DNA from 3 places in the Corynebacterium auriscanis genome. Region 1 is predicted to be linked to each of the others. Evidence: predicted binding sites of a transcription regulator. Region 1 holds the regulator's gene; each other region holds the start of a gene.
The links. Region 1 encodes LexA, which represses DNA repair genes until DNA is damaged. Its sites were predicted from a motif close to CGAACANNTGTTCG; they were not measured.

Region 1 (4,608 bases):
GGAGCCAATGGCGGTGTGGGGCTGCGTGGCCCGGGTGAAACGAAGATCGAGGCGGATCGTCGCAGGTTGCGTGCCGAAATGGCACGGTTGCGAAAAGAGATTGCGGGAATGAAAAAGTCGCGCGATATTAAGCGCGAACGCCGTGATTCTGCTGCGATTGCGCAGGTCGCTATCGCAGGGTACACCAACGCCGGTAAGTCGTCGTTGATTAATGCCTTGACCGGCGCCGGCGTACTAGTCGAAGATGCGTTGTTCGCGACCTTGGATCCCACGACGCGTCGTGCCGAATTGGCCGATGGCCGCGCAGTCATCTTCACCGATACCGTTGGATTCGTGCGCCATCTGCCCACGCAATTGGTAGAGGCTTTCCGTTCCACCTTGGAAGAGGTCATGGCCGCGGATGTGGTGCTGCACGTGGTGGACGGTTCGGATCCATTCCCACTGGAGCAGATCGCCGCTGTAAACAAAGTCATCGGTGAAATCGTGGAAGAAAGCGGCGAGCAGGCTCCACCCGAAATTTTGGTGGTCAACAAAATCGACAAAGCTGATCCCTTGGTTCTCGCGGAATTACGTCACCGTTTGAGCGATGTGGTATTTGTCTCCGCGCACACGGGTGAAGGTGTGGCTGAGCTCGAAACGCGATTGGAACTGTTCCTCAATTCGCTCGATTGCCAGGTAGTGCTGCATGTGCCGTTCGACCGCGGGGACGTGGTGGCCCGGGTGCATGAACTAGGCACCGTTTTGTCTGAGAGCTATGACGAAAACGGAACGCGACTAGAGGTCCGTCTCCCCGCCCAGGTTGCCGCGGAATTGGATCAATTCACTATCCGGCAATAACAGCCTTTAGAGTTTGAGGCTGTGAGTAACCATTTAAAATCCCCGGAACACGGCTCCTGGTTTGGGTGGGCCCTACACGGTGACGGCAAGACTATCGGTTTTGGCGAGGTAGTCGCGCCCGAAGAGCGCCTATCGTGGGGTCGCACCATCGGAATCGGAATGCAGCACGTCATTGCAATGTTTGGTGCCACGTTGTTGGTGCCGACCCTCACCGGTTTTCCTGTGAACACCACTTTGCTGTTTTCTGGTGTGGGAACCATCCTGTTTCTGCTGGCCACCCGAAATCGACTGCCGTCGTACTTGGGTAGCTCTTTTGCATTTATCGCTCCATTGACCGCGACGCAAGCGCAGGGAATCGGCGCCCAGCTGGGCGGTGTCATTGCTGCGGGCGCGGTCCTCATCGCTGTAGGCATTGTGGTTACTGCTTTGGGCCGAGGCGTTATCGACGCCGTGATGCCGCCTGCCGTGACTGGCGCAATTGTTGCGCTCATCGGATTGAACTTGGCGCCAACTGCCACCGCCAACGTGGAGAAGCAGCCTCTTATTGCTGGGGTCACATTGTTGGCGATCGTATTGATCACCGTGGCGGGGCGGGGAATGCTGGGGCGCCTCGCGATTTTGCTGGGGGTGACTATTGGCTGGGTGTTCGCATGGACCACCGGTGGCATTAGTAGCGAGTCCCGGGAAGCGATCGCCGCCGCCCGATGGGTTGGACTGCCACAGTTTCACCAGCCCGAATTTCACCTGGCAGCAGTGGCAGTGACCTTGCCAGTAGTGGTGGTGCTCATTGCGGAAAACGTCGGGCATGTGAAGGCCGTAGCAACCATGACTCAGCGCAACCTGGATGACCTGGCGGGGCCCGCGTTGATGGCTGATGGTGCCGCCACTGTCCTCGCGGGTGGGTGTGGTGGAAGTGGCACTACGACGTATGCGGAGAACATCGGGGTGATGGCCGCTACCCGTGTTTATTCTTCTGCTGCCTATTGGGTGGCGGCGACCTTCGCAATCATCTTGGCCTTCATTCCTAAATTCGGCGCCGTGATCCTGACGATTCCAGCCGGAGTTCTTGGCGGGGCAACGATCGTGCTCTACGGCATGATCGGTCTGCTGGGAGTGCGTATTTGGCAGGATAACAAGGTGAAGCTGACTGACCCCGTGAACCTGACGGCAGCGGCTGTAGCGCTCGTTGCAGGCATCGGCAACCTTACCCTCAATGTGGGCTCTATCGCGCTGGAGGGAATTGCATGGGGTTCGGTGGGGATCATCGTGGCCTACCCAGCGATGCGTTGGCTCTACGACCATGTGGGTGAGGGGCAACAAAGTAGACAGCTTGACTAGGTGCCAGGCTGGGCAAAGACCACGTCGATTCCCGAATCTTTGAGCGCCTGTACGTAAGTATCGGGCGCCCCGGGATCAGTCACGAGCATTGATAAATCGTCAATGGAGGCAAAACTGACCAGGTAGTCCAAGCCGAACTTTGAGGAATCGCATAGGGCGACGACACGGTCGGCATTGGTGACCATGCAGCGCTTGATTGCTCCCTCCGCGGCGTCGGGAGTAGAAAGCCCATGTGCCATGGTGAGTGCGTTTGTACCGATGAAAGCGACATCCGCGTGAAGCACACCCAGTTGTCGGGTGGCGATGGGACCAACGACGGCACGGGATTGAGGGCGCACGTCACCGCCGATAAGCAAAATGTCAATGGAGGGCGTGTTTGCCAATCGGTAGGCAATGTGGAGGGAGTTGGTGATCACCCGCAGTGGGGGAAAGTGCGTGGTAGCCCCGCTGTTGGGGGTGGGCGATGAGTGATCCCGGCGGGACTCTGCCTGGCCGGGAGAGATTCCGTCACCGTCTGCGTCGATCAGATGGGGGGCGTTGCCCCTGACAGACTGTTCGGCTAGGTAGTCGGCCAGCACGCCCGTGGTTGTGCCGGCATCGAGAAAAATAGTCGAACCGGGTTTAGGCAGATGCTGTGCGGCTTCTCGGCCGATGGCCAGTTTGGCCTGAATACTAGCTTTCGAGCGGGTTTCCACACTGGTGTATTCAGTGTGGTACTTAGGCACGGGTACGGCCCCGCCGTGTACGCGATAAAGCAGCCCGCTGTCATTGAGGGCGGCGAGGTCGCGACGAATAGTTTCGGCCGTTACGCGAAAACGATCGGCAAGTTCGTTGACTGTGACTCGACCTTGCACCGCGGCGAGGGAGACAATCTGTCGTCTGCGTTCGGTGGATTGCACTCCTGTCGCTCCTTGCTGGGAATATGCCGACTACTTTTGGCCTGTCGAACAAATTCTAGCGAGGTAGTTGAACCCCGGGCGTGAGTGCCGGGGAACGGGGGTGGCGAGTGTTAGATTTTGCGGAGCACGGCGACAACTTTGCCAAGTATTTGGGAGTGCTCGGCTGGGATTGGCTCGAACAGATCGTTGTGGGGGAGCAGCCACAGTCCCTCAGAATCTTTGTGGAATTCCTTCACGGTCGCTTCGCCATCAATCATCGCTGCAACGAAGTCACCAAAGTCAGCGGTGGACTGGGAACGTACAGCGACCCAGTCACCGTTGAGAATGCCCGCATCCCGCATGGAATCGCCGACAACCTGGAGCAGGAAGAGTTCTCCGCCCCCCACCAACTCACCCGGAAGTGGAAAGTGAGCTTCCACGTTTTGCTCCGCGAGGATGGGGTTGCCAGCAGCAATCTGCCCGACAACGGGGACGTAGGTCGCCTCAGGCAGGTTTTCATCACCTTCAGAGCGAGGTTGACGGCCGGGTTTGCGCCCTGGGGTCTTCTTGCCACGCTTTTCATATTCACGAACGTCTACGGCGCGCGGTTTCTTATCCTCACGTCGCAGGTAACCGGCTTCCTCAAGCAAATTGAGGTGGTAGGAGACCGACGAGGTTGACTGCAGGCCGACTGCATCGGCGATTTCACGAATACTTGGGGGATATCCGCGCAAGCTCTTTGAATTTTGAATGACCTCTAGAATGCGACGCTGGCGCTCCGTGGGTTGCTTCCGCCCCTGAGCCTTTTCGGCCCTACGATCGGCATCGGATTTTTTGGGCCGTCCGCGACGCGGTGGCGTGCTGGAGTTGGGCAATGGGGTGGGGGGCGTAATGGGTGAATTATCGGTGGACTTTGGGTTCGCAGATCGGGGTTTCTGGCTGCCGGCGGGCGACATGGGGGCTCCTAACTTTGATGACTCATCGATTCTTACACTACCGCAGTTGCGGACAGTTTTGGCATAGGTGTTCGAAAAATGTTCGAAAAAACACTCGACAACAATCGAACAACCGTGCTAGCGTGTGAATTGTCGTCATAATAGAACAGAAGAGCGAAAATGTGGTTGTTCGAGGCTGGGTTGTCGTCCCTGGTTCGTAATGTGACGATCGCAAGCTTTCAGCCGGGTTACCCGGCGGGCTATGGGCAACCGGAGCACTCTTCGGAGCGCTTCCGTTTATTTGGCTAGTAAGAACACTAAGAAAGAGGTTATGACATGTCCACTCCGGTTATTTTTTCCCGTCGTCCCCTAGCAGACCTGAACAATCAGCAACGGGGGTATGCGATCGTGGAAGGTCGCCGCGTACCGCGCACCGCAGGAGTGCGGCGACCTCACACCGTTAAACCCCAGTGGGAGCAAGAGGATTCTCGTGGAGGTTCGAACACGCGTTTCGCCGGTCCAGTATTGGAACGGGCACCCCGTAGCGTGGCGAGCGGTCATATCTTAGCCACCTCTCATTGTCGAACGCATTCGAAGCGATTGGGTTTGCTCGAACGTAT
Region 2 (4,608 bases), 250 kb from region 1:
CTCTTCTTCCCGACGCCCCTCGCCATCCCCATTCTCGCTCAGAATGAGGTCCTGAAATACCGCCAACACCTCGTCGATGCTGAGCTCTCCGGTATCCAGAACCGTGGCATCGTCCGCGGGGCGCAGTGGCGACGTTGCGCGGGAAGAGTCCGCTTCATCGCGGCGCTGCACGTCGGCGAGGACCGCGTCGAACTCCACGTCGCGACCGGCCGCAACGTCCTGGTCAAACCGGCGTCGCGCCCGAATCTCTGCGCTGGCGGTCATGAACACCTTCACGGGCGCATCGGGCAGCACGACCGTACCGATATCGCGCCCCTCAACCACGCATCGCCCGGCCCTCTCGGCCAGCTCGCGCTGCAACTTCACCAGGTTCTCGCGTACCTCCGGGATTGCCGAGACAGCGGAAACGTGCGCTGTGACTTCCGGCCCGCGGATTTCCCCGGATACGTCCTGGCCGTCCAGCAGGACTTCCGTGCTGCGGGGATCTTCGTTGACCTCGAGTGGCAGGTTCTGGGTGGCGGCAATGATCGCGTTCGTAGCGTCCGCGTGGGTGGGGTCGATTCGCTGCCGCAGAACGTGCAGCGTAGCGACGCGATACATCGCGCCTGTGTCCAAGTATTTTGCGTTGGCGAGCTCAGCAAGGCGTCGACAAACAGTAGATTTACCCGTGCCGCTAGGGCCGTCAACTGCAACGATGAACCCGCCACCGGCAGTGTTTTCGTGGGTTGCGAGGGCGTGAGTGGGGTTAGTAGTCATTCAACGATCCTTTCGGGATGCTTCTGGGGAGGCCTACAGCCCCACGGCCTTGTAAAGACTTTGCAGCTCCGAGCTATTGAGTGCGCGTACGGTGCCGGGCTTTTGCTCGCCTAGCTGCACGGTGTGGATCTTGGTGCGGACCAGCGCTTGGACGGGGAAACCAGCAGCTTTCAGCATGCGGCGCACGATGTGCTTACGCCCCTCATGCAGCTCAATCTTGACCAGCGATTTGCCTTGCCATACGTCCACGATCTGCACGTAGTCGGCCTTAGCGATGCCGTCTTCCAGGTCCACGCCTTCTTTGAGCGTTCGGATGAGCGCCCGGTCCGCCTCACCAAGCACCGTTGCCATGTACGTCTTCGGGACTTCGTACTTCGGGTGCATCAGTCGGTTGGCCAGTTCACCGTCGTTCGTGAGCAGCAACAGCCCCTCTGTCGCGGCATCCAATCGACCCACGTGGAACAACCCCTGCCCCTGATTGAACTTGGCCTCCACGAGCTCTCCCACGTGCGGGCGCCCTAAATCGTCGTGCATCGTCGAGTGCACACCGCGTGGTTTGTTCAACACGAAGTACACCATTTCCTCGTTGACCTGCACGCGGGTGCCATCCACCCGAACGACATCGACGCTCGGATCAATCCGCAACCCCATTTGCCGCACGACCTCGCCGTTGACCTCAACTCGGCCCGCAGCGATCAGTTTTTCACTCATGCGCCGGCTTGCTACTCCGGCGGATGCAAGAACTTTCTGTAGCCTGACCTGCTGCTTTTCTTTCTTTTCTGACGCCAAAATCTGCGCCGCTTCATCTTCCGACACATGCTGGTGCTTGGCTGGGTTCACGTTGGGCACAAAGCGGTCCACGTCGCGCGGGCTGCTGTCGACTGGCTGTGGCACGGGTGCTTTGCGTGCGTTGTTCCGTCCCGCACCTCGTCCCGCACCCCGCGCAGCACCGCGCGGATTGGTGCGTGCACCGTTGCGTGCAGCCGAGCCCCGCCCCTGCTGCCCATTTCGGGAATTATCTTGATTTCGTTGACGATCATTTTCCGGTGTGCCGTCTCGGCGAGCGGTTCTATTCAACTGTGTTTCCTCACATGAGAAGTGTGTTATATATCCTCCCACATCCTAGCAGGTAGGCAGCCATAGTGAACCATTGCAGCTGGGCCCCCTTCTCCACTGCTAGTCCCCCGGCCGCTTCCCATCCAGCTTCTACGCCACCCACTTGTCCCTGCCCCCGCCATGCTAGCCCACCCTCTCTGAGATGCTAGCCCCCTCTGAGATGCTGATTTATTTCCTAGGAATTCTTCTAACAAACTATTGACTGGTTCGTACAGCCGTTCTAATATTGGGGTAACAAAGGGGACGAAACGGGGGAAACGTGAGTAATCACAAAGACTTCAACGACCATAAAGATTCACCGCCACAACAGCATTCCACCTCAACCAACGCTCCATACGATAAATCCGCAGCTCAGTCCGGGCCCACCCCAGAGGGGAAACATCAAAGCCAAGAAACCATTCCTGGAATGGATAATTTCGAACAAAATAACGTCCCGCCAGGGAGTGGCCTTTCTGACGAACCTCCCCATGGACGACTACCCGAGCCACCGGATGAGGAACTGCCCGAAGAGCTCGTTCTCATCCTGGAGCAGCTGGAACCGCAGTGGCGTCATCCAGAAGCCTCATGGCGTGTAGACGACCCAAGCGATCCTGTCAGCCTGGCTTCCAAGACCATCAATGCACTTCACGTTTACCTCGCCTATCTGACATTGCCCAGCATGGAGGACATGATTGACGACCACACCACCCGCGTTCACGCGCGGACGGGTTTAACGGCGTGGAAGGCCGAACAGATCGCCATGGTTGGACTGACCCTCACGAATTTTCCCCGGTTCGCCCACCTAGTCAGTGGTGGCGCGTTTCATTTCCAGCTGGTATTCCGGCTTTGCGAGCACCTATCCATTGTTAAAACCAATCATCGGAAACTGGTGGATCATGCAGTGGTCAAACTGCTGGAACCGACGGTGCCTAATCAAGCGATGCGCTCCCTCAAATGGATCGATGACACATTCGCACGCCTCATGGAGTTCATCGACCCCTTAGCGGTTCCAGTCCCGAAAGACACCCCTGACACGGATGCCGGCACTGATGCTGACAGTGATAACGACGGCATCAACCCCGATGACGTCCCACCCATGGATGAGGATACCTACCACGATGGTGTGAGCTCCTTTAGCTACGACAACCGCGACCCGAACTACACCACCTTCACTCTCACCGTCGATGCCATCACCGGCGTCGAACTACTCAAAGCCATCAACAACGCCGCCACCACCAATAACACCACCCAAGGCCAAGCCTTCCTCGGGCTACTACGCGGCCAGACCACCGCATCGATCACTCTCAACCTCTACAAAAACACCTTCGGCCTGCCACTGGACGACGTCTTCGGCGAAGGTCACTGGCTCACCACCGCCGCCTCCGCCGCCTGGCTCGACCGCATCACCCACCTCGCCGGCGCCGGCACCAGCGATAACAACGGCTACCAACCATCCGCCCGCACCGCTGCCATGGTCGCCGGACGAGACGGGCACTGCCGATTCCCCGGCTGCACCATCCCCGCCCACCGATGCCAAATCGACCACGTCCACCGCTACGACCACACCAACCCCACCGCGTCGGGGCCGACGTCCACCGACAATTTGCACCTGCTGTGCGCTAAGCACCACCGGTTGAAAACCGCCGGAAACTGGGATGTAACCCTCCACCCCGACGGCACAGAAACCTGGACCAGCCACGGAGACGGCCACACCATCACCACCACCAGCGACGGCCCCCTCGGCCGCGAAACATTCCAACACAAAGCCACCAGGCGCATCAGGGTCACCCATGCCTATAACGAACGACGACTAGGAATCATCGACCAGGAAGACGAACCCAATAGCAACAACGACGAGCCGCCATTCTAAACACCAACCCAGGGTCGAGAATTTATAGATCCCGCTCCATGGCTCTAATCGTCAATCGAGTCAACCTCGGGAAGAAGTGGTGCCAAATCAGGCAGTTCGGTGAGAGAAGCAATACCCAGCTGTTCGAGGAATAAGTCCGTGGTGGAGTACAAGTTCGCTCCACCCGGTCCTTCGGGGACCTCCGAAACCAGGCCACGCAACGCCAATGTACGCATGACGCCGTCGCAGTTAACACCGCGGACGGCCGAAACCTGCGCTCGCGTCACCGGCTGGCGATACGCCACCACCGCCAAAGTTTCGAGAGCCGCGCGCGATAACCGCTGCTGCGTACCATCCAGAAGCTTTGCCTCCACGGCCTCCGAATTCTCCCTCCGCGTGTACAGCCGATAAGCCCCGTCGCTTTCACGCAATTCGAAGCCAGAACCTCGCGCATCAAACTCGTCCCGAATCTCCACCAACACCATCTCGATCTCGTTGGCGGGGACCACCGTGGCGTCGGTGGAAAGAACCCGCGCAAGCTCAGCAGCGGTGACCGGCTCGTCACTCACAAGCAACAGGGATTCGATGCGACTGCGCAAAAGTGAAACAGGTGCCAGAGGCACAGCGGCCGCAGACTCGTTTTCATGGTCGTTCATGAATTCAGGTTACGTCCAGTTCGATGCCGCAACCACGGCCGGGTCCACATCCAGCCCAGTCCAGGCCACGGACATTTCCTCCAACGGGATCTCCTGCTCGATTCCGATGGCCCGGGCCTTGTAAAGCTCCAGCAACGCCAAGAAGCGCCCCACGATAGTCATATTCAGCTCGCAATCGGCTATCAACGTACCGAAACTCACCCACCTGTTCTCACCAGCGACTTTCAATGTATTAAGAATGTGCCCAGCCTG
Region 3 (4,608 bases), 440 kb from region 1:
CCGTACCGGGAAGTTCCATGGGAAGTCCCGGCGGAGTTTGCGAGGACGTGAGGCCACCAAAAGCACTTTTGACGATTTTGTCCTCAAGGGACTGGTAACTCATGTAGACGTTCACCCCTCCGATGTGAGTCCACGCCGCGGCGATGGGAAGTGCATTTTCCAGTGCCTCCAACTCGGCATTCACCTCGATACGCAGCGCTTGGAAGGTTCGCTTTGCGGGATGTCCGCCAGTACGGCGGGCAGCCGCCGGAATAGAGGAATAGAGCAATTCCACCAGACGAGCCGAAGTTTTGAACGGTTCCTTCTCCCGCTCGCGCACCACCGCCGAGGCGATCTTGCCCGCGAAGCGTTCCTCACCGTAGGTTTTGAGGATTCGAGCGAGATCACCGTGGGAGTAAGTGTTAAGGATCTCCGCCGCTGTGAGTGGCAACCGAGGATCCATGCGCATATCCAAGGGAGCATCCACTCGGTAGGCAAAACCACGTTCTGCTTGGTCCAGCTGCATGGAGGACACGCCTAAATCGAAGAAAAACGCGGAGACACCAGTCCTTTTCACGTCGTCCGGGATACGATCTAGCGCGATTAAGTCCTCGATAGCTTCCGTGATCCCATCAAAACGGGTACGGAAGGGCACGAACCGGTCCCCGAAGGGCGCAAGGCGCGCAGACGCTTCCTCCAATGCATTGGGGTCCCGATCGAAGCCAATGACAATGGCGTCCTCAAAAGAAGAAAGAAAAGCCTCCGCATGCCCACCGGCGCCCAGCGTGCCGTCGATGATGATTGGTGTGACTGGAGCACTATCGCTGCGCACACCCGTTTCGACGAGTTCGACCATGCGGTCTCGCATCACAGGCACATGGCCGTGTTCCTGCGCTTTATTGTTGGGTATTTCTGTGTTCTGATTCATGCTTTTCCTCCTTTCTTTTGTTGTCGGGATCGTGGATGCTTATTTCTGTTGTCAAGATCGTGGGCGGGACGGTACTGACCCGCGGTGCAGTGCTGGGCTGAGCTGCAGCCCATACCTTCGCGCATTGTCGGGCTACGGTGCCGTATCGGACTGCGGAGTCAGGAACCCGGGTCGCGGAATGCCGAGTGGCGCGTGCCACGTGGCGGCGAAACGGATAGCGAGGCCTTCAACAAAAAGAGAGTGCGAACAGGGCCTCACCTGCGTGGGTGTGGGTTTGATATTGGGGAAGTACATCAAACGTCACGTCGTCCACGCAGGTAAGGGCCTGCGCACACTCTCCCGAGCTCTCGATCCTGCCTAAGGCGCCTCCGCGCTTCGGGCTACAAGAACTCAGCAAAGGCTTCATCATCACCGGCGGAGAAATCTTCCTCGTAGCGAGAGCTGTAGTCCCGCCAAGCTTCCGCATCCCAGATTTCAACAAAATCCACATTGCCGATGACCACACATTCTTTGGATAGTCCCGCATACTGGCGATGCCCAGGGGCGATTGTTATTCGCCCTTGCGAGTCCGGATTCTGCTCGTCCGCACTCGCAGCCAAGTTACGAACGAAAGCTCGCGCCTTGGGATTGGTACGAGATGCCGCGGCAGCTTTCCGGGCACGGACAAGGAACTCGTCACGCGGGTAGATAGCCAAACTGCGATCCTGCCCCTTGACGACCATCAGGCCGTCCTCTAAATCCGCCCGGAATTTAGCCGGGAGGGTAAGGCGACCCTTGTCGTCGAGTTTCGGGGTAAAAGTGCCAAAGAACATCTGAACCTGGCTCCTTTCCCGTCAACTCCATCCACTGTTCAGTTGTCACACATGAAGTTGTATCTCGGATGTTTTTGCCTACCGAGGCCGGCCGATGACTACATTTGCACTGTTCAGAGCGCATCTTTTAGTAACCACTCACCAACGATCCCCACTTTACCCCACTTCACCCCACCAAGACCAGCACACGCCGAAAATTGTGTCTACAAAAAAGGGAAGTCTCGATGAGTAACCCGTTTATCGCGCACAAACCACACCGACCGAGCTCAACTCGGACGGGCACGGCCGATCGAAACCGCCTGGTGGCCTCAGGCAAACGGAACTTTATTTTCGCTTATCACGGCCAATTACTGGCGCTTTAGCCTCGGCTGAAAGCCAGCCGGACATAACCATGACTCTCATTTTGGATTTCTTCGAGACTGGTTTCCCTACGCATGGTTGGCAAGTGGGGAATTTTCCCTTTTCTGTAGCCAGTGTGGGGGGACTTCCCTCAACCCGAGAACATCTGCGCGAGCGGATCAGGCATAGAAAAACCCTAGACTTCCCCTCCTTTACTCAAGGAGCAGGAAGCCTAGGGTTCACCGAAAAAGAAGCTGACCGAGGGATTGACGACGTGCGCCACTACTCTCTCAGTGGGAGTTGTGTTGCGCGCTCTACGCGAACCTTGCCCTATTACCGATCAAAGCGCTTCTTAAAGCTATTCTCCAACCGGTCCCCGAAGCCACCATCGCTGGTCCGCTTATGCGCATCTCGCTTGGTCGCACCGCTATCCCCCATCCGAATCTGACGTGCAGCATTAGTCTTGCTTCTAGACACTCCCGCAATTTCCGGCTTGAACATCAGCAATCCACCGCCGAACATCACGAGAAAACCGACCACACTCAAGACAACGAACCACAGGGAATTCTGCGCCAATGCGATGCCACCAATAAGCATCACGAGACCAAGCATCATTAAAGCAATGGAGCGAATCCCCACCGTGAGGCCAGGTGCCGAGCCTTCACGCACAGAAGCCCTGCGTGCCAAGCGCGGATCTTCCGCGATGAGGGCACGCTCAATCTCCTCCAACATGCGCTTTTCTTGCTCCGATAGAGCCACTGTCGACCTCCAGGTCTTGTTAGACACGTTCCTAGCGCTCCAGCGAGACTGGATCGCCACCACCTATTCCGGCGATGACCCCAACTTGTCCATCCTCCGCGCCTAGGTCTTCACCCAGCACAACGCATAAACCTCGCAAAAGGTTCCACCGTCGCCGATTTATTCATATTTGCTAACCCACTGTACCCCAAAAATAGGGACCCAACCCCCAAACTACGCAACGCTCGGCAGGTAACCCGTTTCTTCGCGCGCCAAATCTATGAACCGAGCAGCATCCGCGTACAACTGATCAGCAAGCTGGGGATCCATTCCCGATTCCAGTCCCATACCTGCGCGACTAGCCATGCGCGCATACCCCTCGAAGAGCTTTACCCAATCCTTCAAATCCGGATGCAACACACGAAGCTTTTCCCATGCGCTACCCCGCGGAGAACGTTTCCTGCCAACCATTGCAGTTTGTACCAACGCACCCGCCGCACGCAGAGCCGCCCGATAGGCAAACACCACCCGATCATCTACCCGCCCCGAGAACCGAGAACGCTCCAACTGTTTTTCCGCATCATCGATAAAGCTCCGCGCGCTGACAATCTTGCGCCCAGAAATTCGCGTTACGTTTGATCCCTTGAAATTTTGCGATGCCATGATGTCCTCTTTCGTCATTAACTCACCCCTCCTTGACCACATCTTCCGCTCGGTAGAGCCAACCTATGCCAATCTTCAGAGGAGCGTGCCTCGTTTCCCTTGCACCCTTAAACCTAAAAAGCACCCCAGACACCCCATCCACCTCACCCCATATAATCGAACACACGCTCTAAGGGATATGTCGACCCTCCCCTTCGCCCCTCCGGTAATCGACGCTGACAAACCTACGACAATCCGCACTGCCCCCTACAAATAAATGGCACACTAGAATGCATGCCCAGCTCCAGCACCTACTCTCCTGAGACGTTTTCGATCGTCCCCGCCAGCCCTACGGAATTTCTCTCCCGGCTGGAAGAGCTCATCACCATCCACCTGCGCGCCATGGCATATTCCGAATCCACGCGCAACCAACGCAGGCAGCTGTGGCGATCAAGTGCTGACAATGCGGGGTTCGCCTGCGTACTTGCCCTTTCCCACCCCCAAGACCAGACCCCCTCAATTCACAACCCGGCACATACCATCGCCGGAGTAGCCTACGGCTTCACAGGCGAACCCCATTCATGGTGGTATTCGCAGGTACGTCGTGGATTAATCGAGGCCGGATTGCCCGCAGATCGGGCTGCGCAGATGCTGTCCAACTACTCTGAACTGGCAGAGATCCACGTCGATCCACAATTCCAAGGTCTGGGCCTAGGCCATACCCTTCTAGATCACATCGTGGAACACTTAACGCGACCAACGATCATGCTGTCCACCCCAGAGGTCCCACTCGAAGGAAATTCCGCGTGGCAGATTTACCGCAGTAAAGGGTTCACCGACCTACTGCGCAACTTCCGCTTCAGCGCAGACCCCCGGCCGTTCGGGATCCTACAACTCAACAAATCCACCACAACAACCCCCTAGCTCCCCCCTATATCTTCTCACTCGCACCACGTGCACATTCAAACAATGCGGACGAGGTACGCCCGCCAAGCAGCCGCTAACGCACCATGTCGTGTCCCAGATCGGGCCCCCATGCCGGCGCCATTCCTAGATTATGCAGAACTTCCTGTGTCGCCCGCACGTTGTTCATAGTCATGAAGTGCAGGTCCGGTGCACCTTCCGCAATAAGCCGTTCCGCCGTCTCGGTCGTCACTTCAATCCCCACCT

Region 2: a site for LexA is predicted at 2,081-2,094, ahead of CAURIC_RS04735 (HNH endonuclease signature motif containing protein). Genes of this name have one in related genera too.
Region 3: a site for LexA is predicted at 3,617-3,630, ahead of CAURIC_RS03935 (SAV_6107 family HEPN domain-containing protein). Genes of this name have one in related genera too.

Annotation. Positions count from the first base shown of each region.
Region 1 is NZ_CP047046.1:1,389,570-1,394,177, reverse strand. It holds gene hflX (GTPase HflX) at 1-837, shown strand, start outside; gene CAURIC_RS05850 (uracil-xanthine permease family protein) at 859-2,175, shown strand; gene CAURIC_RS05845 (DeoR/GlpR family DNA-binding transcription regulator) at 2,172-3,074, opposite strand; gene lexA (transcriptional repressor LexA) at 3,185-4,009, opposite strand; gene CAURIC_RS05835 (hypothetical protein) at 4,325-4,608, shown strand, end outside.
Region 2 is NZ_CP047046.1:1,135,437-1,140,044, reverse strand. It holds gene der (bifunctional cytidylate kinase/GTPase Der) at 1-756, opposite strand, end outside; gene CAURIC_RS04740 (pseudouridine synthase) at 790-1,833, opposite strand; gene CAURIC_RS04735 (HNH endonuclease signature motif containing protein) at 2,132-3,721, shown strand; gene scpB (SMC-Scp complex subunit ScpB) at 3,766-4,356, opposite strand; gene CAURIC_RS04725 (segregation and condensation protein A) at 4,366-4,608, opposite strand, start outside.
Region 3 is NZ_CP047046.1:944,657-949,264, reverse strand. It holds gene rsmH (16S rRNA (cytosine(1402)-N(4))-methyltransferase RsmH) at 1-907, opposite strand, end outside; gene mraZ (division/cell wall cluster transcriptional repressor MraZ) at 1,288-1,719, opposite strand; gene CAURIC_RS03940 (DUF3040 domain-containing protein) at 2,392-2,817, opposite strand; gene CAURIC_RS03935 (SAV_6107 family HEPN domain-containing protein) at 3,031-3,477, opposite strand; gene CAURIC_RS03930 (GNAT family N-acetyltransferase) at 3,733-4,362, shown strand; gene CAURIC_RS03925 (methylenetetrahydrofolate reductase) at 4,439-4,608, opposite strand, start outside.